DNA from 2 places in the Pontibacillus sp. ALD_SL1 genome. Region 2 is predicted to be linked to the other one. Evidence: predicted binding sites of a transcription regulator. Region 2 holds the regulator's gene; the other holds the start of a gene.

Region 1 (12,331 bases), 1.7 Mb from region 2:
CGTTTGCGGTTTCAGCTGCTCCGGTTAGAGGATCAATAATCACATCAATCTCCCATTCTGAAGACGAGTCGATCTGATCAACCAGCAATTCAGGTAAGATCTCAGCTAACTTTTTGGCCATCTTTTCAGGCAATTCTGGGGCTGGTACTAGTCCGACTGCAATGTCACCCACTTCAGATTCACCTCCTTCCATTGTTTTAAGTTAACAATACCTATCTTCCACTCACACTTTCATTTAAAACTAGTTTTATATAAATATATTATGTTAGAAAAATAAAGTAAGAGTTAAGGCTGATAAGTTGGAGAGTATTAACAAATTGAAGAGACTTTCATCTCTCAAAGGACGATCTTGGCATTTTGTTTTAGGAAGACATGTAGAAAAATAAAATTTTTAGCATCTATTGACGAAATGGTCTCTCACTGTTAAAGTAGTAATTACTTATTCTTGTTCGGATTTATAATGAAAGAAAAAGTTACTCAAGCAAGTACTTTAGTCTGGAATGAATTTTTGAGAGCAATAATAGTAATACAATGTGGACTAGATCCACGCAGGAGGCAACAAACATGTTACAAGGTACAGTAAAATGGTTCAACGCAGAAAAAGGTTTCGGATTTATTGAAGTAGAAGGTCAAGACGATGTATTCGTTCACTTCTCTGCTATCCAAGAAGAAGGTTTCAAAACTCTAGAAGAAGGCCAAGCAGTTTCATTCGAAGTTGTTGAAGGCGACCGTGGCCCACAGGCTGCTAACGTTCAAAAGTAATTGAACGAATTAGAAAGAAGCTCTCCTATCGGAGGGCTTCTTTTTTTTATGGTATAGTGAATGAATTAGTTTAGGTTAAACCAATCTAAAGATACATAAAGAGCATCAATAGGAGGATTCTATAATGAAAGCAGTTCAAGTAACAGGATATGGTGATGTAGACAAACTCGAGATTGTAGATATAGAGCGACCTTCACCAAAAGCTAACGAGGTGCTCGTTAAAGTTATGGCTTGTGGGATAAACAATACAGAGATTTGGATGAGAGAAGGAGCCTATGGAACTGGCTCAAAATCAGGATGGCGTCCAGAAGGTGTGAAGTTTCCGAGAACACCTGGCTCAGATATTACTGGAGAAATTGTAGAAGTTGGAGAAGCAGTTAGCAAGACGATGATGGGTAGATCTGTTGTCCTTTTCCCGTTCACCTCAAGTGGTGAAGAAGGGGCTGAACACATTTCAGAAGATATGTCGTTTATCGGTTCTGAGTATGATGGAGGATACGCTGAGTATGTCGTTTGGCCAGCAGATCTATGTTACGAAATGCCACTAACGGATTACATACAGAGTGCCGTCTTTTCTGTAAGTGGAATGACAGCTTGGCATATGGTTGAGCAAATTCAGCCTATTGCTTCAGAGACCATTTTGGTAACTGGGGCAAACGGTGGAGTTGGCTCATTGAATGTGCAAATTGCTGCTCATGTATTTGGAGCAAAGGTAATTGCCGTTGTTGGAGACTTGGCTCTTGGAAATAAAATGAAAGAACTTGGCGCCGCGCATGTCGTTTCGTATAAGGCAGAGAATTTGGCCGAGGAAATACTCGAGGCAAATGGTGGTCCTATTGACTCAGTACTTGATGTAGTAGGGGATCCGTTATTTGATACTTCTCTACATGTGTTAAAAAAAGGCGGGAAGTTTTGTACGTCAGGTTCCGCAGGCGGCCAGAAGACTGAACTTGATCTTAGAACATTATACTTAAAGCATCTTACGTTTTATGGGTCCGTATTAGGAACACGCGAAGAATTTAAGCGAATGCTCCAAGCGATCTCTGAAGGAAAAATTAAGCCAGTGCTTGATCGTACGTTCCCACTTAGTGAAGCGAAAGAAGCTCAAACATATTTTAAACAATCTGGGAAAGTTGGAAAGATTGTATTGGTACCTGAAGAAGAATAGTAAAGGGAAGTTATGAGAGAAGAGCCGGTGTGTTCTTCTCTCTTTCGTTGACCTAGAGATTATCAACTCAGTAAGCTCCCTCCTAACTGAATATACTTGTATACAGTTACGTATACATAATTAGGTTAAATCGTTTTAATAACAGTAAGGGGGAGAACCGGTGAGTAAATTTGAGAATGGTTCAAAACAGCTCCGAAAGAAGCCTAATTTTCTTATACTAATGGTCGACCAGGAAAGGTACCCATCCGTTTATGAGACTACTGAAATTAAGAAATGGCGAAAGGAATATCTTGTTACTCAAGAACTGCTGAAGGAAAATGGATTGGAATTTCAACGCCATTATGCTGGAAGTGCAGCTTGTTCACCAAGTCGGGCCACTCTGTATACAGGGCAGTATCCATCTTTGCATGGTGTTACACAAACGAGCGGGGCAGCTAAGAGTGCCTATGATCCAGATATGTTTTGGCTTGATCCAAATGCGGTTCCAACGTTTGGGCATTATTTTATAGCTGCAGGTTATCGGACATTCTGGAAAGGGAAATGGCACGCTTCTGAAGAAGATATCCTCATTCCGGGTACGAAAAATGCTTATCCAAGCTACTCCCAAACTGGGGTGCCAATACCGGCTAACGTTAATACTTACCTTCTTGGAGACCGATTAAATCAGTACGGCTTTTCAGGATGGGTGGGTCCTGAACCTCATGGCAGTTCTCCGCGTAACACAGGTTCTTCGGCAGCTATTGGAATAGCTGGGAGAGACCAGATCTATGCAGATGAGACAGCCCGATTAATTCACTCTCTTGAAAAAGAGGAGGACACCTCTCCTTGGCTTATCATGTGTTCTTTCGTAAATCCTCATGACATCGCAGTTTTTGGAGAGATAACAGAGCTTAGTCCACTTTTTAATTTTCCGATTGATCCATCCGTTCCCCGTATCCCTAAAGCCCCGACGAGTAATGAGTCTCTGTCAACGAAGCCTGATGCTCAAGAGAGCTACAAGCGTACCTACCCACTAGCCCTGCAGCCTATAAAGGATAATCTATTTTATCGTCAACTCTATTATTCCCTACAGAAAAAGGTAGATGACGAAATGTTGAAAGTTTTCAAGGCTCTTGAGCAGTCTTGCTTCTATGAAGATACGATTGTCTTGTTTCTATCCGATCATGGAGAGTTATTAGGAGCGCACGGCGAGCTCTATCAGAAGTGGTATAACACGTATGAAGAATCCATCCATGTTCCTTTGATTATTCATAACCCCAAACTTCTTTCGGGTCGAGAATATACAGACATGATAACGAGTCACGTCGATGTATTACCGACGATGTTGGGGCTGGCTGGTGTGGACCCGTCACAGATACAGAACGAATTAGCAAAAAGTCATACTGAAGTGCACCCACTAGTAGGGCGTGATTTATCACCATTGTTAATAGGCAAAACACAATTTTTTCGAGCAAATGAACCAGTGTATTTTATGACAGATGACGATTTTACTAGAGGGCTAAATCAAGTAAGTGTGTCAGGGAAATCTTATGAGTCAGTCGTGCAACCGAATCATATAGAAGCAATTATTACTACAATGTTAACAGGTAAGGATAGGGTGGAAGAAGTATGGAAGTTTTCGAGATATTATGATAATCCACAATTTTGGAGTAATCCAGGGATTGATGATCAGACCGTGGTACAACGGGGAGACAGCTATAAAGAATGTGACGACCAGATAGGTCTGTGCATCACGGAAACGAAGGAAGAGCCTGTCCCTGATCAGTTTGAGCTCTATAATCTTACTCTGGATCCTCTTGAACAGGAGAACTTAGCCAACGAAGCCTTTCAGACACCTGAATCAAGGGTTATCATGAATCTGTTAAATTCAGCACTTGAAGAACAATGTCGTCAAAAGCGTTTATCTCCAACAAGCGGCTCGGTAACTGGTATGCCTTCTTGTAATGATAAATAGGTCAACAAGAGGTGAAGTACGAGGGTTATAAAGCCTATTCCACTATAAAAATAACCTAAGTGTCGAACTAAGACGCTTAGGTTATTCTTTTTTACTGAAAACTATTACAATTATGACAATATTATGGCAATATATGTATTGGAGGTGGAGTTATGAAAAACTCGATCATTCAAGGTATAGTAATGATTATTATGTTGTTGGTTGTTTCTTCTGCACCATTTGTGATCATAAATTCATTTGAAGGTGTGGAAATCGAGTATGCGATGATGATTGAACTGTTAAAAAGTATTCCCTCTATAGATTGGCTAGATCGTATAGACGCTGCATTTATAGAACGTATGGTTAGAACGTTTGTCCTCTTACTAGTAGCAATGCTAATAGGATTAACATTTGCACTAGTGCTTGGATTATTTGTTGCTCGTTTTAAAGTATTTCGACTATTCCGTGGGTTAATTGAAATGATTGCGATTGTACCTGATTTCATTATTATTATCTTTTCTGTTGTCATTGGTGTGCAAATCTATCAATGGACAGGTGTCCGTGTGCTGAGTTTTATGCCAGATAAGAATACGGCTCATTTTTGGTTTCCTGTCATTGTGTTATCAATTGCTCCTGCTCTTTATTTCTTAAAGCTTATACATGTTCGCTTCCTGCACATTAGTGGAGAGGATTATGTTCGAACAGCTGTCTCGAAAGGATTAGATATCACGACAATTAACTTGCAGTATGTATATCGAAATATGCAACCGTTTATACACGCTGAATTGACGAAGGGACTATCCCTTACGATTGGAAATTTGTTTATCGTAGAATATTTATTAAATGTGATCGGATTAACACATTACATATTTGCTGTTAAAGATTTTCCGGCAACGTTACTTGGGTTATGTGCCATACTCATTATAGCTTTATTCGTTTTTCTTATTATTAAATTTGTTCTCTTTTTATTTAGAAAGGGTTTAATCTATGAATAGAATACGTCAAATGAATCTTCCATTGTATATAGGCTTTTTCTTAGTGTTAGTGTTTATCTTTATTGCAGTAGCGGGCCCAAAACTAGCTTTACACCCCTTAGATCATAAAGTAGAAGTAGAATATCAAATAATAGATGGTAAAGGGATCGTGGTGGCGCCACCTGTTCAGGCGTTTACCGTTCCAGACTATCCACTTGGAACAGATAAGTACGGTTACGATCTCTTAACAAAACTTTTGTATGGTGCAAAATATACGATTGGAATTGCTATAGCAACAGCTTTACTTAAGATGGTGCTTGGGAGTGTGATAGGCCTTTATGCCGGGTCCTTAAAATCAGAATGGTCCTTTTGGAAAGCGGTCGAAAACTCGGTCAGTTATATACCGGTGTTTTTAATTCTATATTTTGTACTTCAACCTATCACGGTCAATCCCAGCCTTAAATCTATTGATCTTATTCTCGTGTTTATTTTTGTGATGACGGTGTTAAGTTTGCCAAGTACGATCGCATCGGTACGTAAACAAACAAGAGAAATCGTGAAGAAAGAATACGTTGAAGTAGCCAAAACACTCGGTGCTCGCCGTAACAGGCTTATATGGAAGCATATCTTTCCTCAGTTGAAAGAAGGGCTTCTGATTATGTTTGTTATGGAAATTGTATTTGTAATAACGGTCATGGGTCAGCTTGGAATTTTCCACTTATTTATGGGGGGGACCATTAAGCAAACCATGCCTACCATCTATTTATCTATGACAAACGAATGGGCAGGATTAATTGGACAGTCCCGAGGTCATATTTTTGGGAATCACTTTATTTTGATGGTTCCACTAGTAGCGCTTGTTCTAGCAACAAGTTCATTTGTCTTATTAGCAAGAGGGCTGCAAAACCATTTCCAAACGGACTATCAGAAAGCACCATGGATTCCGACGGGGCGCACTTCCCATCAGCCGCTTCCTAAAATGAAGATGAAAATGGGTGACCGCTTAAAGGTTACACCAGGATTTATCATTATGGGAGTATTTCTTTTATTATTTGCGGTAAGTATGGTGTTAGTATTGGGAGAAGTGGTCTGAATGGTCAGTGGACTAAAAAGATAAATGAGTTAAATAGAGAAGGCACACACTAAAGAACACCGAATTCTAACGTATTCGGTATTCTTTTAGTAAACTTGTATATTTGTTGGGTTGTGAAGAATATGTGTTGCCTCATTTACTTGTTCTTTGGAAGGTGGCTCTACACCTTCAAGTGGGTAAGGGACACCTAAGTTCTTCCATTTATATACGCCAAGCTTGTGATAAGGAAGAACTTCGATTTTCCGAACGTTTGAAAGAGTACTAATAAAGCGAGATAATTCAATTAAATCTTCTGGATTATCATTCCTTGTAGGTACCAGGACATGACGGACCCATACCGGTACATTCTTGTCAGAAAGGAGGGTAGCAAACCGTAATATATGTTTGTTCGTCATTCCAGTTAGCTCTTTGTGCTTGTCGGGTTTGATTTGTTTTAAGTCAAGAAGAACAAGGTCAGTCATCTCTAACAACTTATCGAGTTTCTTCAGAAAGTAAGGGGAGCTATTAAAGCAACCTCCTGATGTATCAAGGGTGGTGTGGACATCAATAGACTTTAGTGCTTTAAATAGCTCGATTAAGAAATCAATCTGGAGGAGTGGTTCACCGCCGCTAACCGTAACTCCTCCGTTTGATGCTTGAAAAAAGGGGAGAAAGTCTTTCACTTCTGCCACAATCTCTTCTACGGATTTCTCAATTCCTCCGTTCAATGTCCACGTATCAGCGTTGTGACAGAACTGACAACGAAGCAGGCAACCTTGCATGAAGAGCACATATCGAATACCTGGACCGTCAACTGCACCGCACGTTTCTATAGAATGGATACGTCCTTTCATGAAGGTCACCTCCTAATTAATTGTTTACTAATACAATTCTTCCGTTTATTTTACCAGCTTCTAAATCTGCGAAAATCTCATTAATATCTTCTAAATGTTTGGTTTCTACAATGGTCTTAACCTTACCTTCTGATGCTAATTGAAGCGTTTCTTGCAAGTCTTTTCGTGTTCCTACAATGGATCCTACAATGCTTACGCCATTCAATACAGTATCAAAGATTGGAACTTCCATTGTCTCTGGTGGTAAGCCGACAGCTACACATTTACCACCACGCTTTACCGCTCGATAAGCTTCGCCAAAAGCTTTCTTAGAGACGGCTGTGCAGATAGAGGCTTGCACTCCTCCGACCTCATGTTGAATTCGTTTAGCAGAGTCACCGTTCATTGGATTTGTGACTTTATCTGCACCAAGCTCTTTAGCTAGCTCAAGTTTTTCATCAAACGTATCCACTGCAATGACGTTGAATCCCATCGCTTTCGCGTATTGAACTGCAACGTGACCAAGACCTCCAATACCATAGATCGCTACCCAATCTCCTGGTTTGGCTTCACCAACTTTAAGAGCTTTGTACGTGGTCACTCCAGCACAGAAGAGAGGGGCAGCTTCAACATAGTCCAGATTGTCAGGGATGGTCACTACATAGTTCGCGTTTGCCAGGCAATATTCTGCATAGCTTCCGTCAATGGAATAGCCAGCATTTTGTTGATCTTTACAAAGCGTTTCACGGCCGGTTAAGCAATATTCACAGTGACCGCATGCAGAATAGAGCCACGGAATTCCAACTCGGTCTCCAACTTTCAAGTGAGTAACATCAGGACCAACCTCAACAACTTCACCTACGCCTTCATGACCTGGGATTAATGGTAATTTAGGTTTTACAGGCCAGTCACCGTGAGCCGCGTGGAGGTCGGTATGACAAACACCACTTGCTTTAATGTGAACAAGGACCTGGCCGTTTCCTGCGTGTGGTTTAGGAACGGTTTGGACTTCAAGGTTTTCTTTAAATTGATGAACAACAGCTGCTTTCATTGTATCGTGATTTGTACACATCTTTTGTTTCTCCCCTTTTCAAACAATGGATTTACAAACTTTCATGGAACGTGCGGTTTATGATATCAATTTGTTGCTCACGTGTTAGTTTAATAAAGTTAACGGCATAGCCAGACACTCTTACGGTTAGCTGAGGGTACTGCTCTGGATGATTCATAGCATCAAGTAGTGTTTCTCTATCAAACACATTGACGTTAAGGTGGTGACCTTTCTTAATCATATAGCCATCAAGAAGTCCAACGAGATTGGCGTATCGGGTTTCTTCCTCTTTACCAAGAGCTCGAGGAACAATCGAAAATGTATTTGAAATGCCGTCAAGCGCTTCGTCATACGGCAGTTTAGCAACCGAGCTTAAAGAGGCGAGTGACCCTTTTGTGTCTCTGCCGTGAAGCGGATTAGCTCCTGGAGCGAAAGGTTCTCCTGCTCTTCGTCCATCCGGTGTGTTGCCTGTTAACTTGCCGTATACGACATTGGATGTAATCGTTAAGATTGATTGAGTCAGCGTGGAGGCTCTGTACGTTTCATGTTTTCTAATCTTGTTCATAAACCGTTTCACAAGATCCACCGCGATCTGATCGACTCGTTCATCGTTATTGCCGTATTTCGGATAATCTCCCTCAACCTCGTAATCTATGACTAAACCATTTGTATCTCTTATTGTTTTTACTTTGGCATAGCGGATGGCACTAAGAGAATCAGCTACAACTGATAATCCGGCAATGCCGCAAGCCATCGTGCGTAATATATCCTTATCGTGTAGAGCCATTTCAATACGCTCGTAACTATACTTATCATGCATGTAATGAATGATATTTAGTGTATTGACGTAAAGTTCTGCAAGCCATTCAAGTGTGTGATCGTATTTCTCCATTACTTCTGTATAGTCTAGATATTCCGAAGTCACTGGAGAATGTGCTGGTCCTACTTGAACTTTCAAAATTTCGTCTATTCCCCCGTTAATCGTGTAGAGAAGAGCTTTTGCAAGGTTAGCCCGGGCTCCGAAGAACTGCATCTGTTTTCCGATTGCCATAGCTGAAACACAACAAGCAATGCCGTAGTCGTCTCCGTAATACTCACGCATGATGTCATCATTCTCATATTGAATAGAACTTGTTTTAATAGACATCTTTGAACAGTATCTCTTAAATGCAGAAGGGAGGTTTACTGACCAAAGGATCGTTAAGTTTGGTTCCGGTGCAGGGCCGAGGTTATCGAGCGTGTGCAAGAACCGATACGAACTCTTTGTTACTAAAGGACGACCGTCTTCAGTCATACCCCCAATGGACTCAGTAACCCAAGTTGGATCTCCACTAAAGAGACTATTGTATTCCGGGGTACGAGCAAATTTAACGAGACGAAGCTTCATAACGAAATGATCGACAAGCTCTTGAGCAGCCTTTTCTGTAAGTCTTCCTGACTTAATATCCCGATCGATATAAATATCAAGGAAAGTAGAGACACGCCCAAGGCTCATAGCCGCACCGTTTTGTTCTTTAATGGCAGCAAGGTAACCAAGGTAGAGCCACTGGAATGCTTCCTGAGCCGTGTTAGCTGGTTTAGAGATATCATACCCATAAATTTTTCCTAATTCTTTCAGCTCTTGGAGAGCCCTTAGTTGTTCTGAAATTTCTTCTCTTTCTCGAATGATCTCTTCAGTCATAGCAGCTTTGCTAAAGAAGACTTTATCCTTCTGTTTCTCTTCAATGAGACGATCTACTCCGTAGAGAGCGACTCTGCGATAATCTCCAATGATGCGACCGCGCCCATACGCATCAGGTAGGCCAGTGATAATGCCGGCTTTTCGAGCTAGTTTCATCTCGGGAGTATAGGCATCAAATACACCCTGATTATGGGTCTTTCGGTACTCAGAGAAGATCTTCTCTACCTCTTCGTCTAATTTATACCCATATGATTCAGCAGATGCAGCTGCCATACGAATTCCACCAAAAGGTTGGAGAGAGCGCTTAAAAGGCTTATCGGTTTGGAAGCCAACGATCTTCTCAAGTTCCTCGTCTAAGTAACCCGGACCATGTGAAGTAATCGTTGAAACGATGCGTGTGTCTAAGTCAAGAACACCACCCGATCCTCGTTCCTCTTTCGTCAATTTCATCACTTGTTCCCATAGTGTTTGAGTATTTGAGGTAGGCCCTTCTAGGAAGGCCTCATCACCTTCATAAAGCGTGTAATTTTGTGAGATAAAATCTCTGACATCAATAGTAGATTGCCATTTTCCTTCATTAAAACCGTTCCAAGGTGGACTGCTTGTCGTCATGTCGAGTGTTTTCATCTTCATTTCCTCCTCTTTGGGAAGTAGTAGGATTCATTTACTATGCTCAATGTTTCACAATCTTTCCACACTCTTATTATACTCCGGTAAATTCGAAAAAAACAGTGTTTATGAGGAATGTTCTTACAATGTTCAAATTTATCCATTTTCAAGTAAAATAGTTCGAATTAGGATTTGAAATCAAACCACAAATAAGAAAATGCCAAGGGACATACTAGAGAGTAGTTTGAATATTCTATATAATGAAACGATGAGGGGGGTATCTTGGTATATGCTGCTTTAGTCATCTTATTAATCCTGCTGTTAAGCTTAGAAACCATTATTAGAAAAAAGTTTAATATTGAACGAAGATACGTAACAGATACAAAAGGAAAGCACATCGACCGCTGGGGAAGAGGGGTGTTACTTTTAATCGCAATTAGTGTATTGGGTTATGCAATTTTTTCACATGCGTCAGGAATGAAATGGTATCTGATGGGGATTTATGTGGCTCAATTCGGTTTTCAGGCCATCATGCAATGGATGTTTTTAAAAAGGTCAAAAGAATATGTAATTACGAGCGTCTACCTCGCTCTTGGTGTATTGACCATTTATAACATAGACATTCTATTTAGAGATTTAATGTAGGAAAGTGGGCATGAGTATGGAATGCTATAGAAAGATTCATATTTTTGGATCGGTGGCAAGTGGAAAAACAACAGTTGCAAAGAAGTTATCACATACCTTAGAGATCCCTTATTATGAACTGGATAATATTGTTTGGGATCGGGAGCCACCTGAAGATGTTAGGCGTTCTGAGGAAGAGCGCGGGGGAATTGTTCAAGAGATAATCGTGTCTGATACCTGGATTATGGAGGGGGTGCATTTAGGTTCTTGGATGACAGATAGTTTTAGAGAAGCAGATGTGATTCTATTTCTCGACCTACCCTATTATCTTAGAAGAAACCGAATTCTATCACGCTTCCTGAAACAAAAGCTAAAACTTGAAGAGGTTCATTATAAACCTACCCTGAGAATTTTGAGAAACATGCTCAACTGGAATAAAACGTTTGAGAGTAGTTGGAGATTTAAGTTCTTATACGAATCAGGAGTCGATTTGGATAAAGTTGTCTGTATCAGAAATAGAAGAGATTTAAATAAGCTAATACATAACTTAAGAGATTTTAAGAGGATAAGATCGTAATCAGAGAGGAATATTGGTTTACGTTAGAATGGGATAAAATGGTTGATTATGAGGTGGTGCTTTGAAATAATACTCATAATCAGATAATAATATGGGGTTTAATTTCGAGAGGGGATTATAATGCAGCTTTTGATTGCTATATTAATGATTGTTGCGCCAGCTTTGTTCCTTGTTAACTGGAAGAAGTCTGGATATGATTGGGGTACAGAAGAGCCACATAACAAATAATGGTCGACAAAAAGAGCCGTATCTATAAAAGGGAAGCGGCTCTTTTGTTCATGAAGATGAATGCAAAGCATAAGGTGAAAAGTCTGAGCAACTTGAATGAGTTCGTGAAACTTCTTTAGATATGAACCGACAAAGTAAGTGGGAGGCGATTGTATGAAACACTTTCTAGTCGGTTTGATTGTATATCTTGGATTGGTGATCATGCCAACCCAAGCACTAGCAACCTCATGGGCTTATCCATTTGTTGTGTGGGACAATAGTTTATACATCGTTACTGATCAAGAGGTGACAGATGTTGGGGAAAGAATTGGACAAGTAACTCGTTATTCAGACATGGAACAGTATGGGGGCAACTTCAGTAATGTGTATGAAAAAGGTACAAACTATTATGCAATTAAGGGTATTCCCACATATCAATCCATAGCTGTTAAAGAAAAGAGTGGAAGATTTGTTAAAGCTGACTGGGAAAAAGAGTATACGTATGGTTCCGCTTTTCCTGTGGGATTGGTAAGTATGGTCGCAGTGCTCATTGTTATAGGGATGATTCTTATATATTTCACCCGCCGGAGTTCTTTGAGGCAGTAATAGGTTATAGTGATAATTAAAAAGAAATGTAGTGGTGATCGGCTTAAATGAAGGACTATTTTCAGCTTCTCGTGAAGTTGGGAATGGTCTTTTGTTTATGGATAACAGCATTTCAATATAATGGTCCCCCTTTTTGTTCTAACTTCTTCCAAATAAGGGGGCCTTTTTTACGCTTTACATCCTAAGTGAAAATGTATTCCTATAGAGCCCCATCATAATAGAAGAATTATTCGA
Region 2 (12,331 bases):
AATATACGAACTTCCTCATATCTGCACTCGTATCAGGCAGTATCTTCGGGATCGTGCACGGCGAACCAGAGCACTTACTGAAATATGCCATGATGGGCTTAGTCTTTGCCTACTTATATGAGAAAACAAAGCGCATTATCGTACCGATCATCACGCACGCAACTATGAATTCCCTCGTCATTATTGCCCAGATGACAATAGATGTAGAACAACTGGAGCAAAACGTACAGACAATCCTGTTTGGAGGTTAATCCTATTATGAAAACTTCGCCATTCTTTATGGCATTCCTCTATTTTATTATGGGGATTTTATTTACGTATATCGCCATACTTAGTGTAGAAGAGACAATTTGGAACTTGATTACGCTCGTTTGCTCTTTCGTTGCGACAGTAAATTTCGCCGTCGCGATTCGACTTTTTATGCTGTTCCTAAAAATGAACAAAAGCAACAAAAAATAAGCGGCTTCCCCACTACGGGGATAGCCGCTTATTTTTATGCCACCATGTTCAGATCGTCTATTATCTGCTATTATATGGTAAGGTATAATTTGTAAAAAGGTGGTGATGATATGAAAAATCTATTACGCAGCACCGTGAGCTCTTTACTTATAGGGCTTGGATTCATTACAGGCATCCTTGCATTCGCGTATAAAATGTTAATACTATCTGATATTCCAGTTTCCTTTTCCACTTCGGAAGCCCTCGTCGCCCAGATGTTATTTTTTATCGCTACTACTTTCATAAGTTTTGGCATACTAGCTGTAAGAAGCAATTTAGGACGCGTCATAGCAGCAGGCTTCATCATGCTAGCTTTATTATTCAATCTTTCAGTTTTTCAGACACCCCTATTCGATCACAGGGCATCCGTTGCCTTTTTGCAAATGACTCCTATTTTGCACCTAAGTTTCCTTACACTACTAAGCCTTTACTTGCTTATTCGGAACTGGAAGCAACCACTATATTCGTATAACTAGAATCACCCACATACGACAAAAAAAGGCCATCCTCTTGATGGCCTTTTTTTATAGCAATTACGTCCCTTCTTCCTCCTCAGAAGAGCTCCCTGCTCCTTTCATAATAAAGGAAAACGGGATCGCTAAGACAATAACGACAGCCGAGACTAGAAAGGCTTCATTTAACGTTTGAAGCGTCGCCTCTGTCATATTTGCCTCTCCGGCTGCAATCACTGCTCGCCTTGTTTCATAATAGATCGAGAAGAAGACAATGCCGAATGATGAGGTCATTTGTCTAAGGACATTATTCATCGCCGATCCTTGAGCGACCAGCTCATCCGATATGGCGTTCATTCCAGCTGTTGTGGCTGGCATATTACTAAGCCCCATTCCAGCACCCCGTACTGCGTTTAACGCGAGGATCACCCAGTATGGAGTGGACAACTCCAGAAAACCAAGGGCTGTTGTGGCAGCAGCCATTACGAACAATCCAATAGGGATAACCGCTTTCGGACCTTTCTTGTCCAAAATCCTCCCCCCAATGGACATCGATACACCGCTTAATGCCGCTGCCGGTAAGAAAAGAAGTCCTGTCATAACCTCATTCAGACCATATACATTCTGAATCAAGAGTGGCAGCAAGAAGATTCCTGAGAAAAGACCAATCGATGCCGCGCCTGTTACGACAACAGATACGGCATACGTCGGAACTTTAAAGACAGATAAGTTCAATAAAGGCTGCGTCTTCCGATTTTCCACAAAGACAAAGGCCACGATCGACAAGATACCAACAACAATCAGACTTATGTTACTGGCTGTAAGAAGGGTCTCAAGTTCCTTCCCTCGTCCAAGGGCAAATAAGATTCCTCCGACACCAATCGTCACAAGAATAAAGCCAATGGTGTCGAATTTAAGAGAAGGATTTTTTTCCGTTTCGACTAAATATTTAGTAGATAGGATAATTCCAATCAGTCCAAATGGAATATTAAATAAAAACAGAAAAGGCCAATCAAAGAACTGAATGATTACCCCGCCGATTGTCGGTCCAATCGCAGGTGCTACCATGGCAGCGACCCCGTATACACCTACAGCTAGACCACGCTCGTGCTTCGGGAAAGCGTTAAAGATTAACGCCATCGCAATCGGCATCAGCAAACCACCCGCAATCCCCTGCACGGCCCTAGAGAGAATAACAAGGCTCAAGGTAGGAGAAATGGAGCCTGACACAGAGCCAACTAAAAAGATGATAAGCCCCGTCACATACACTTTCTTCTTCCCGAAACGATCTCCGAGAAAGCCTGTTAACGGCATTGTCATCCCCATTGCCACCATAAAGATCGTCAGCATCCAGCCTACACTTACAGCATCAGCATCGAAGATTTCCATAAAGCGCGGAAGCGTCGGGTTTAACATGCTGTTATTTAATATCACTGTAAATGTACCAAATAAGACGGATACAACGACAAGCCACTTACTTGATAATTTGCTCAAGCTGCGTCCCTTCTTTCGTTTCTAATTATTTCGTTTTACGAATCGTTTTCTACTATATCACATAATCCACTAGCCAAAACCAATTCCTACACACAAAAAAGAGGCTTAGTCAGCCTCTTTTGGTTCTTCTTCGTTGCCCTCTTCATGTTCGAGAGGATAATGTTTTAAAAAGTATGCCAGTGCTTGCAGCTCTACTGCTAGATCGATATGATGCACCCGTATACCTTCTGGGACAGATATCCGAGCTGGTGTGAAGTTTAATACACCAAGAATTCCTGCCTCTACTAACCGATCAGCTATTCTTTGCGCTTCATTAGCTGGTACCGTTAGAATCGCAACGGAAATCTCTTCTGATAAGTACTCCTCTAATTTATCAATATGATAAACAGGCACACCGCCTATATGACTACCGACTTTCTCTTCCTGCGCATCAAAAGCCATCTCAATCTTCGTGTTGTTATTCTTTGTAAAGTTATAGTGTAAGAAAGCAGTTCCGAGATTTCCTACTCCTATTAAAGCAACCCGCGTAACTTCATCTTGATCAAGAGTTTTACGGAAAAAGGTAAGTAAATAATTCACATTATAACCGTATCCCTTCTTACCAAGGGCACCAAAGTAAGAAAAGTCCCTACGAATTGTGGCTGAATCGACCTTCACCGCCTCACTCAATTCTTTTGATGAGACACGTTGCTTACCTTGGCTATGCAGATTATTTATAAAACGATAATATAAGGGCAGTCGCTTGGCTGTCGCTTGTGGTATTTTTGCCTGATCTAGCTCCATCTCTTATCCCCCTCACTTCATACCGTAACAGTACACTAATCGAGTCCTTAAAGGACCTTTCGCTGATACCGTTAACGCTTCCAATTTCTATAACCACGAATTCAGGAAGATCATAAAGATCATCCTCGTTCTGTTATGAATGAAATTCTATGTTTCTATTTGTTGTTCTATATGATGGATTGTCCTTACAGCATAATTGTAAAGAAATGTTTCTAATTTCACAAACATCTCGACCATGGATAAGAAGCCCGAGTTCACTTCAACGTGTGAACCTTGCTTCACACGCATTTCTTAAGATACACTTAACTCATTGAGGTGAACGACCATGATTCTTATGCAAATGAATAATATTACAAAACGCTTCGGCGCTGATCTTATTCTATCGAATATTAAATTAGAAGTACACACCAATGACCGAATTGCCATTGTTGGACGTAATGGAGCAGGAAAATCGACCTTGCTCAAAATTATGGCCGGTGAGCTTTCGTATGAGGAAGGTGAGCTCCACAAACCCAAAGAAGCTACATTAGGGTATTTAGAGCAGCACACCGGACTCGAATCAGATAAAAGCATCTGGGATGAAATGATCGCCGTATTTGACCATTTAAAAGCTATGGAGAAACAACTCCGTCAAATGGAAGAAAAAATGGCGGATCCTGACCTTATAGCTAAAGAGGAACAATACCAGAAACTTTTAAAAGACTACGATGAATTGCAATTGCGTTTCAAGAATGACGGCGGATATCGTTATGAAGCTGACGTTAAAGCTGTATTAAACGGGTTAAACTTCGGGGATTTCGATTTAACCACGCCAATCGCTACTCTTAGTGGTGGCCAAAAGACAAGACTAGCACTCGGTAAGCTCTTACTTTCTAAACCAGATATCTTAGTCCTTGATGAGCCGACCAACCACTTAGACATCGATACGCTTAATTGGTTAGAGCAATATTTGCAAGGCTACCCAGGAGCTGTCGTTATCGTCTCTCACGACCGCTACTTCCTTGATAAAGTCGTAAATGTCGTTTACGAAATCTCTTATCGCTCTTCTGAGAAATTCCACGGAAACTATAGCAAATATCTAGATCAAAAAGCCGCCAATTACGAACGCGATTTGAAGCAATTTGAGAAACAACAATCAGAAATGAAACGAATGGAAGACTTCATTCAAAAAAATATGGCTCGAGCTTCTACTAGTAAACGAGCTCAAAGTAAACAAAAACAACTTGAGAAGATGGAAAAGGTTGATAAGCCTAAAGGAGATCAAAAGTCCGCTAAATTCACATTTGATATCAACAGAAGAAGCGGAAACGATGTGCTAAAAGCGCGTGATCTTTCTTTCCAATACGAAGACAGTAAAAAACCAGTATTCGAAAACGTCTCCTTTGATGTAAATCGAACAGAACGCTTAGCACTCGTTGGACCTAATGGCGTCGGGAAAACCACCCTTCTCAAAAACATTATTGATAAACTCTCCCCTAGCGGAGGCACGATTCAATATGGAACGAACCTTCAAATCGGGTATTACGACCAGGAACAGGCTCAATTAAATTCTTCCAAAACTGTTCTTCACGAACTATGGGATGAATACCCGTTTATGGATGAGAAAGATGTTCGAACTGTACTGGGTAACTTCCTATTTACCGGAGATGATGTCTTAAAGAGTGTGAACTCTCTAAGCGGTGGTGAGAAAGCAAGAATCGCCCTGGCGAAATTAATGCTTGAGAAATCCAATTTCCTTGTATTGGACGAGCCTACCAACCACCTAGACCTAGATAGCAAAGAAGTACTAGAGTCCGCCTTAATGGATTATCCGGGTACCATTTTATTTGTCTCCCACGACCGTTACTTTATTAACCGGATTGCCACCCAAATCTTGGAGTTAGATGGAACAGACACACACCTTTATCTCGGTGATTACGACTACTATTTAGAGAAAAAGCAAGAAGCGAAGGAAATTGCTGAGTACGAAGCGCAGCAAAACCCTACTGTTCAAAAAGAGACTAAGGATTCTAAGAATCAATTTGAACAAAATAAAGCGGAACAACGCGAAGCCAGAAAGCGAAAGCGTCGCATTGAAGAAATTGAACAAGAAATCGTAGAATTAGAGGAAGTCATTGAAAAAAATGATGCCTTACTCTGTGAACCAGAGGTTTATCAGGATCATGAGAAGTCCTTAGAACTCACAGAAACAAATGAACAATCTCAATCAAAAATCGAATCACTAATGGAAGAATGGGAACAACTCCATGAAGAAAACTAAAAAAGAGGGGATATCCACAAGATATCCCCTCTTTTTTTAACGCTTTCATAGGTTTTGTCGAACTGTGTAACTATCCCCAATGATATCCACACCAATTTTCCTTACAAATACAGTTTTTCACATATTTATACACATAATCCACAGAATTACATTAGGTTATCCACAATTTTTATTCACAAACGATCGTTTACTGTGACAGCATTCTACAATATTTATGCACATCTTAATTTCTGGCTGTGGAAAAGACTGTATATGTACACACTAATTGAAACATTCAGACGTGTTTTCCACATCAAAAAGCGAAACCAATAAATGATTTCGCTTTATCCCTGTGTACTATTTTGTTACAGAACGCTTCGCATATCGCTCTAACGATAAAGACGGATTTCCGTTCAGGTCCCAACCAGCACGGTGACCCTGATTAAAAGCAACGGTTCCTGCTGCAGCAATCATCGCTGCGTTATCTGTGCATAAGTGTAGTGGCGGAATTAATAGCTCAAGTTCTTCATCTGAACCAAACTTTTCTTCAAGACGAGCTCGTAATCCTTTATTAGCAGCTACACCACCTGCTACAATAACTTGCTTCACACCATACTGTTTCGCCGCTTTATACGCTTTTGTGGATAATACGTCAACAACACTTTCCTGAAAGCTCGCCGCAATATCCTCCTGCTTCAATTCAATCCCTTTTTGCTTAGCATTGTGGAGCGTGTTAATAACCGAAGACTTTAATCCACTAAAACTAAAGTCAAAGGAATCATTCTCAAGCCAAGCTCTAGGGAAATCAATCGTCACTTCTCCCTCATGAGCCAGTCGATCAATATGAGGACCACCTGGATAAGGAAGTTTTAGCGTTCTCGCCACTTTATCATAGGCTTCACCGGCTGCATCGTCTCTCGTTTCTCCAATCACTTCAAATGAGCCATGTTCTTTCATAAGAATAAGCTCTGTATGTCCTCCTGAAACAACTAGAGATAGCAATGGAAACTGAAACTCTTTCATCAGACGATTCGCATAGATGTGCCCCGCTATATGCTGTACGCCCACCAGAGGCTTCTGATAAGCAAAAGCTAATGCCTTAGCCGCATTAACCCCTACTAATAAGGCTCCGACTAAGCCAGGGCCTTCTGTAACCGCAATGGCATCGATCTCTTCCATATTCATATCTGCTTGTTCTAATGCCTCTTCTAGAACGAGTGTCACCTGTTCCACATGATGACGTGAAGCAATTTCAGGGACAACGCCACCAAAGCGCTTATGGCTTTCAATTTGAGAAGCAACGACATTCGCTATAAGTTCTGTCCCATTTTTCACAATCGCAACAGCTGTTTCATCACAGCTCGTTTCAATTCCTAGAATATATTGATCCATTATAATTTCACCCACATAACTACAGCATCCTCTTGGTTATCTGTATAATAATTTTTACGTACTCCACCTGGTAGCAGACCATACTTACGGTACAGACGCTGGGCTACGATATTCGATACCCTTACTTCTAGAGATAGTTGGATGGCTCCCACCAAACGTGCCTTTTCCATCACCACTTCAAACAAGGCTTGACCAAGCTTCATGCCTCGGTACTCAGGTAGAATCGCGATATTTGTAATATGAGCTTCATCAATAATAACCCATAACCCACAATACCCTACTAATACGCCTTCAAATTCAAGAACGTAATAAACCGCATAGGGGTTATCCTGAAGCTCGTGTTCAAACGCATCTCGGGTCCATGGAGTGGCAAAGCATGCCTCTTCTAATTGAAGAACCCGATCTATATCCTCTTCTGTCATTTGGCGAACGATCGCTTTACTCACTTTGCTGATGCCCCTTTTGGCTCTCCAGCCATTTGGCCTCAGCCTCAGCAAGGCGAAGATAGTTTGGCGTTAGTTCATGAAGAGAGGTTGGCTCCTTCGTAAGAGCAATACTCGCAAGCATTCCTGCACTTGGCAAATGAACCGGTAAGGAAGAGAAAACAGCTTTCTCACCTAATACTTCTTCGATCTTTTCTTTATGAATAGAAGCTTGAGAACTAATAAATAATACAGATTCCTCTGTAGCGCGTAGCACTTCTAGCCAATCTGACATAAGCACGTTAACTTCATCTTTAACAGGAACCATTTTCTCGAACCCTTCAGCTTGGTACAGCCCTGTATAAACTTGTCCTCTTCTTGCATCAAAGAATGGGCAAACAAGACCATTAAAGAATACCCCATTGTAAGACAGCACCTCTAAGCTTGATACGGCCACAATAGGAATGGATAATGACCAAGCCAATGTCTTAGCTGTCGTGAGTCCAATTCGAACGCCGGTAAACGATCCTGGGCCATGGCCAACGGCAATCAAATCTAGATCTTGTGGCGTCATCTTACAATCTGCTAACAGTTGGTTAATGGCAGGCATAAGTTGTACCGAATGGTTTTTCTTTATATCCGTTGTATATTCAGCTAAGAGCTGCTCTTCTTTCATTAAGGCGATCGTCATCGGTTGATTCGACGTATCGATAGCTAATACAATCATTTGACTAACTCCTTACATAATCGTTCATATCGTTCCCCACGAGGGGTTAATTGTATCGTACGGTGGTCTTCCCCATTATAGAAAAGATGAATATCTAACCGTTCTTTCGGAAGATAGTCTTCAATGTATTGGGCCCACTCCACAACACACACGCCTTCACCTTCGAAATACTCATCAAATCCAATATCTTCATCACTATCTTCAAGACGATAGACATCTAAGTGGTAAAGAGGCATACGACCTTCATATTCTTTAACAATCGTAAATGTGGGACTGCTAATGGTTCTTGTAACACCAAGTCCAACGCCCAGCCCTTTTGTAAAAGTTGTCTTACCTGCTCCAAGATCTCCTTCAAGTGTAAGAAGATCATTCGGTTCTAAAAGAGCACCTAAACGTTCAGCTACTTCTTTCGTCTCTTCAGCAGAGCGGGTATGAATGGTATAGCTTTCATTCATGCGAAACACCTACTTCCTATTCCAGTCTAACGAATCGATTCTTATCTAATTCCCATCATAGCAAAAAAGGGGGCAAAAAGAAAAAAACCTATCTATATCAGTAAAGAGTAGAAGATCAGAGTGAGAGCAACCTCTCAGATCTCCTAAAAAAATGCATTAGAAAAGCCTTAGGAGGTTTTCCTAAGGCTTGTATAAACAATCATATGTAATCAAAAACAAAAATGGCGGTCCGGACGGGACTCGAACCCGCGACCTCCTGCGTGACAGGCAGGCATTCTAACCAACTGAACTACCGGACCATTTTCTAATTTGATTAATCTAAATACAACGATTATTTGTAACTCGAAGATGTTAAATCAACGTTGCACAAATTTAATTTGGTTGCACCTAAAGGTACACAATCATTTGTAATTCGATGAAGTAAAATCAACGTTGTACAAATTTAATTTGGTTGCGGGGACAGGATTTGAACCTGCGACCTTCGGGTTATGAGCCCGACGAGCTACCAGACTGCTCCACCCCGCGACGATAAAAAATATTCATAATGTTGAGCATGCTCCAAGTCTCAGAAAGACTGTCCCTTCCTCTGCAAGATCATTCAAGGAAGTGAATGTGTCGGGACAACTCGAAGTTGTTTCAGTGAAGTGATGCTCGTTGCTCCACCCCGCGACGATAATAATATAAACAAAGCATGGCGGCGTCCTACTCTTGCGGGGGTGAAACCCCGACTACCATCGGCGCTGAAGAGCTTAACTTCTGTGTTCGGCATGGGAACAGGTGTGACCTCTTCGCCAAAACCGCCATACTATTGTTTTGTTTGAAGGAGTACCTTCAAAACTAGATAAGAATTAAGACATCGCACATTGGTACGTCTTGCGCACGAGCTGACATCCAGCTCCAACTCCCAGACCCTAGCGTATAAGTCATCTTTTCTACAAAGGCTAACGCCTTTTCCGAAAATCTGTCTTATCCGTACGGGTCTAAGCGGTCGTTTGCGCTTCAGTTAGATAAGCCCTCGATTTATTAGTATCGGTCAGCTGCACGTGTCACCACGCTTCCACCTCCGACCTATCAACCTTGTCGTCTACAAGGAATCTTACTCACTCGAAGTGATGGGAAATCTCATCTTGAAGTGGGCTTCATGCTTAGATGCTTTCAGCACTTATCCCTTCCGCACGTAGCTACCCAGCTGTGCTCCTGGCGGAACAACTGGTGCACCAGCGGTGCGTCCATCCCGGTCCTCTCGTACTAAGGACAGCTCTCCTCAAATTTCCAACGCCCACGACGGATAGGGACCGAACTGTCTCACGACGTTCTGAACCCAGCTCGCGTACCGCTTTAATGGGCGAACAGCCCAACCCTTGGGACCGACTACAGCCCCAGGATGCGATGAGCCGACATCGAGGTGCCAAACCTCCCCGTCGATGTGGACTCTTGGGGGAGATAAGCCTGTTATCCCCGGGGTAGCTTTTATCCGTTGAGCGACGGCCCTTCCATGCGGCACCGCCGGATCACTAAGCCCGACTTTCGTCCCTGCTCGACTTGTAGGTCTCGCAGTCAAGCTCCCTTGTGCCTTTGCACTCTGCGAATGATTTCCAACCATTCTGAGGGAACCTTTGGGCGCCTCCGTTACTTTTTGGGAGGCGACCGCCCCAGTCAAACTGCCCACCTGACACTGTCTCCGGACCGGATCACGGTCCTGGGTTAGAATGTCAATACAGCCAGGGTGGTATCCCACGGATGCCTCCACCGAAGCTAGCGCTCCGGTATCGACGGCTCCCACCTATCCTGTACAAGCTGTACCAACATTCAATATCAGGCTACAGTAAAGCTCCACGGGGTCTTTCCGTCCTGTCGCGGGTAATGCGCATCTTCACGCATAGTATAATTTCACCGGGTCTCTTGTTGAGACAGTGCCCAATTCGTTGCACCTTTCGTGCGGGTCGGAACTTACCCGACAAGGAATTTCGCTACCTTAGGACCGTTATAGTTACGGCCGCCGTTTACTGGGGCTTCGGTTCAAAGCTTCGCATAAGCTAACTCATCCCCTTAACCTTCCAGCACCGGGCAGGTGTCAGCCCCTATACTTCACCTTTCGGTTTCGCAGAGACCTGTGTTTTTGCTAAACAGTCGATTGGGCCTTTTCACTGCGGCTCCTCCTATGAAGGAGCACCCCTTCTCCCGAAGTTACGGGGTCATTTTGCCGAGTTCCTTAACAAGAGTTCTCCCGATCACCTTAGGATACTCTCCTCGTCTACCTGTGTCGGTTTGCGGTACGGGCACCTCTTTCCTCATTAGAGGCTTTTCTTGGCAGTGTGAAATCAGGAACTTCGGTACTATAGTTCCCTCCCCATCACAGCTTGTGATTGATGCACGGATTTGCCTATGCATCTCACTCACTGCTTGGCCGCTCACATCCAGTGGAGCGGATTCCCTATCCTACTGCGTCCCCCCGTCATTCAAACGGAAAGGAGGTGGTACAGGAATATCAACCTGTTATCCATCGCCTACGCCTTTCGGCCTCGGCTTAGGTCCCGACTAACCCTGAGCGGACGAGCCTTCCTCAGGAAACCTTAGACTTACGGTGGAAGAGATTCTCACTCTTCTTTCGCTACTCATACCGGCATTCTCACTTCTAAGCGCTCCACCAGTCCTTACGGTCTGACTTCACAGCACTTAGAACGCTCTCCTACCATTGTTCGTAAGAACAATCCACAGCTTCGGTGTTATGTTTAGCCCCGGTACATTTTCGGCGCAGAGTCACTCGACCAGTGAGCTATTACGCACTCTTTAAATGATGGCTGCTTCTAAGCCAACATCCTGGTTGTCTGAGCAACTCCACATCCTTTTCCACTTAACATAAACTTAGGGACCTTAGCTGGTGGTCTGGGCTGTTCCCCTCTCGACTACGGACCTTATCACTCGCAGTCTGACTCCCAAGGATGAGTCGTTGGCATTCGGAGTTTGACTGAATTCGGTAACCCGATGAGGGCCCCTAGTCCAATCAGTGCTCTACCTCCAAGACTCTTACCTTGAGGCTAGCCCTAAAGCTATTTCGGAGAGAACCAGCTATCTCCGTGTTCGATTGGCATTTCACCGCTACCCACACCTCATCCCCGCACTTTTCAACGTGCGTGGGTTCGGGCCTCCAGCCAGTGTTACCTGGCCTTCACCCTGGACATGGGTAGATCACACGGTTTCGGGTCTACGACCACATACTATTTCGCCCTATTCAGACTCGCTTTCGCTGCGGCTCCGATTTTTCATCTTAACCTTGCATGGGATCGTAACTCGCCGGTCCATTCTACAAAAGGTACGCTGTCACCCATTAACGGGCTCCAACTACTTGTAGGCACACGGTTTCAGGTTCTATTTCACTCCCCTCCCGGGGTGCTTTTCACCTTTCCCTCACGGTACTGGTTCACTATCGGTCACTAGGGAGTATTTAGCCTTGGGAGATGGTCCTCCCGGATTCCGACGGAATTCCTCGTGTTCCGCCGTACTCAGGATCCACTCCGGAGGAAACAAGATTTTGACTACAGGGCCGTTACCTTCTTCGGCTGACCGTTCCAGATCATTCATCTATCTTGTTTCTTTGTAACTCCAATGGAGTGTCCTACAACCCCAGAGAGCAAGCTCTCTGGTTTGGGCTAATTCCGTTTCGCTCGCCGCTACTCAGGAAATCGCGTTTGCTTTCTCTTCCTTCGGGTACTGAGATGTTTCAGTTCCCCGAGTCTACCTTCCTTAACCTATGTATTCAGTTAAGGATCCTACCCCATTACGGGTAGTGGGTTTCCCCATTCGGAAATCTCCGGATCATAGCCTACTTACGGCTCCCCGAAGCATATCGGTGTTAGTCCCGTCCTTCA

What was found. The regulator Rex, encoded in region 2, represses fermentation and respiration genes when NADH is low (regulators of the CRP and FNR family bind a similar motif). The targets are predictions, from matches to a motif close to TTGTGAAATATTTCACAA.
Region 1: pflB (formate C-acetyltransferase) is a predicted target of Rex. The motif match lies at 10,144-10,161, and genes of this name have one in related genera.

What each region holds. Positions count from the first base shown of each region.
Region 1 covers NZ_CP062974.1:2,397,504-2,409,834, reverse strand. The annotation lists gene IMZ31_RS12255 (hypothetical protein) at 1-172, opposite strand, end outside; gene IMZ31_RS12250 (cold-shock protein) at 565-762, shown strand; gene IMZ31_RS12245 (zinc-binding dehydrogenase) at 887-1,930, shown strand; gene IMZ31_RS12240 (sulfatase family protein) at 2,091-3,884, shown strand; gene IMZ31_RS12235 (ABC transporter permease subunit) at 4,037-4,858, shown strand; gene IMZ31_RS12230 (ABC transporter permease) at 4,851-5,930, shown strand; gene pflA (pyruvate formate-lyase-activating protein) at 6,017-6,763, opposite strand; gene adhP (alcohol dehydrogenase AdhP) at 6,780-7,793, opposite strand; gene pflB (formate C-acetyltransferase) at 7,846-10,101, opposite strand; gene IMZ31_RS12210 (DUF4181 domain-containing protein) at 10,366-10,728, shown strand; gene IMZ31_RS12205 (P-loop NTPase family protein) at 10,745-11,284, shown strand; gene IMZ31_RS12200 (hypothetical protein) at 11,666-12,097, shown strand.
Region 2 covers NZ_CP062974.1:263,630-275,960, reverse strand. The annotation lists gene IMZ31_RS01600 (CPBP family intramembrane glutamic endopeptidase) at 1-251, shown strand, start outside; gene IMZ31_RS01595 (YdiK family protein) at 259-459, shown strand; gene IMZ31_RS01590 (hypothetical protein) at 570-974, shown strand; gene IMZ31_RS01585 (MDR family MFS transporter) at 1,032-2,444, opposite strand; gene IMZ31_RS01580 (redox-sensing transcriptional repressor Rex) at 2,550-3,227, opposite strand; gene IMZ31_RS01575 (ABC-F family ATP-binding cassette domain-containing protein) at 3,553-5,487, shown strand; gene tsaD (tRNA (adenosine(37)-N6)-threonylcarbamoyltransferase complex transferase subunit TsaD) at 5,824-6,858, opposite strand; gene rimI (ribosomal protein S18-alanine N-acetyltransferase) at 6,858-7,280, opposite strand; gene tsaB (tRNA (adenosine(37)-N6)-threonylcarbamoyltransferase complex dimerization subunit type 1 TsaB) at 7,297-8,007, opposite strand; gene tsaE (tRNA (adenosine(37)-N6)-threonylcarbamoyltransferase complex ATPase subunit type 1 TsaE) at 8,004-8,462, opposite strand; tRNA gene IMZ31_RS01550 (tRNA-Asp) at 8,685-8,761, opposite strand; tRNA gene IMZ31_RS01545 (tRNA-Met) at 8,911-8,987, opposite strand; rRNA gene rrf (5S ribosomal RNA) at 9,152-9,267, opposite strand; rRNA gene IMZ31_RS01535 (23S ribosomal RNA) at 9,466-12,331, opposite strand, start outside.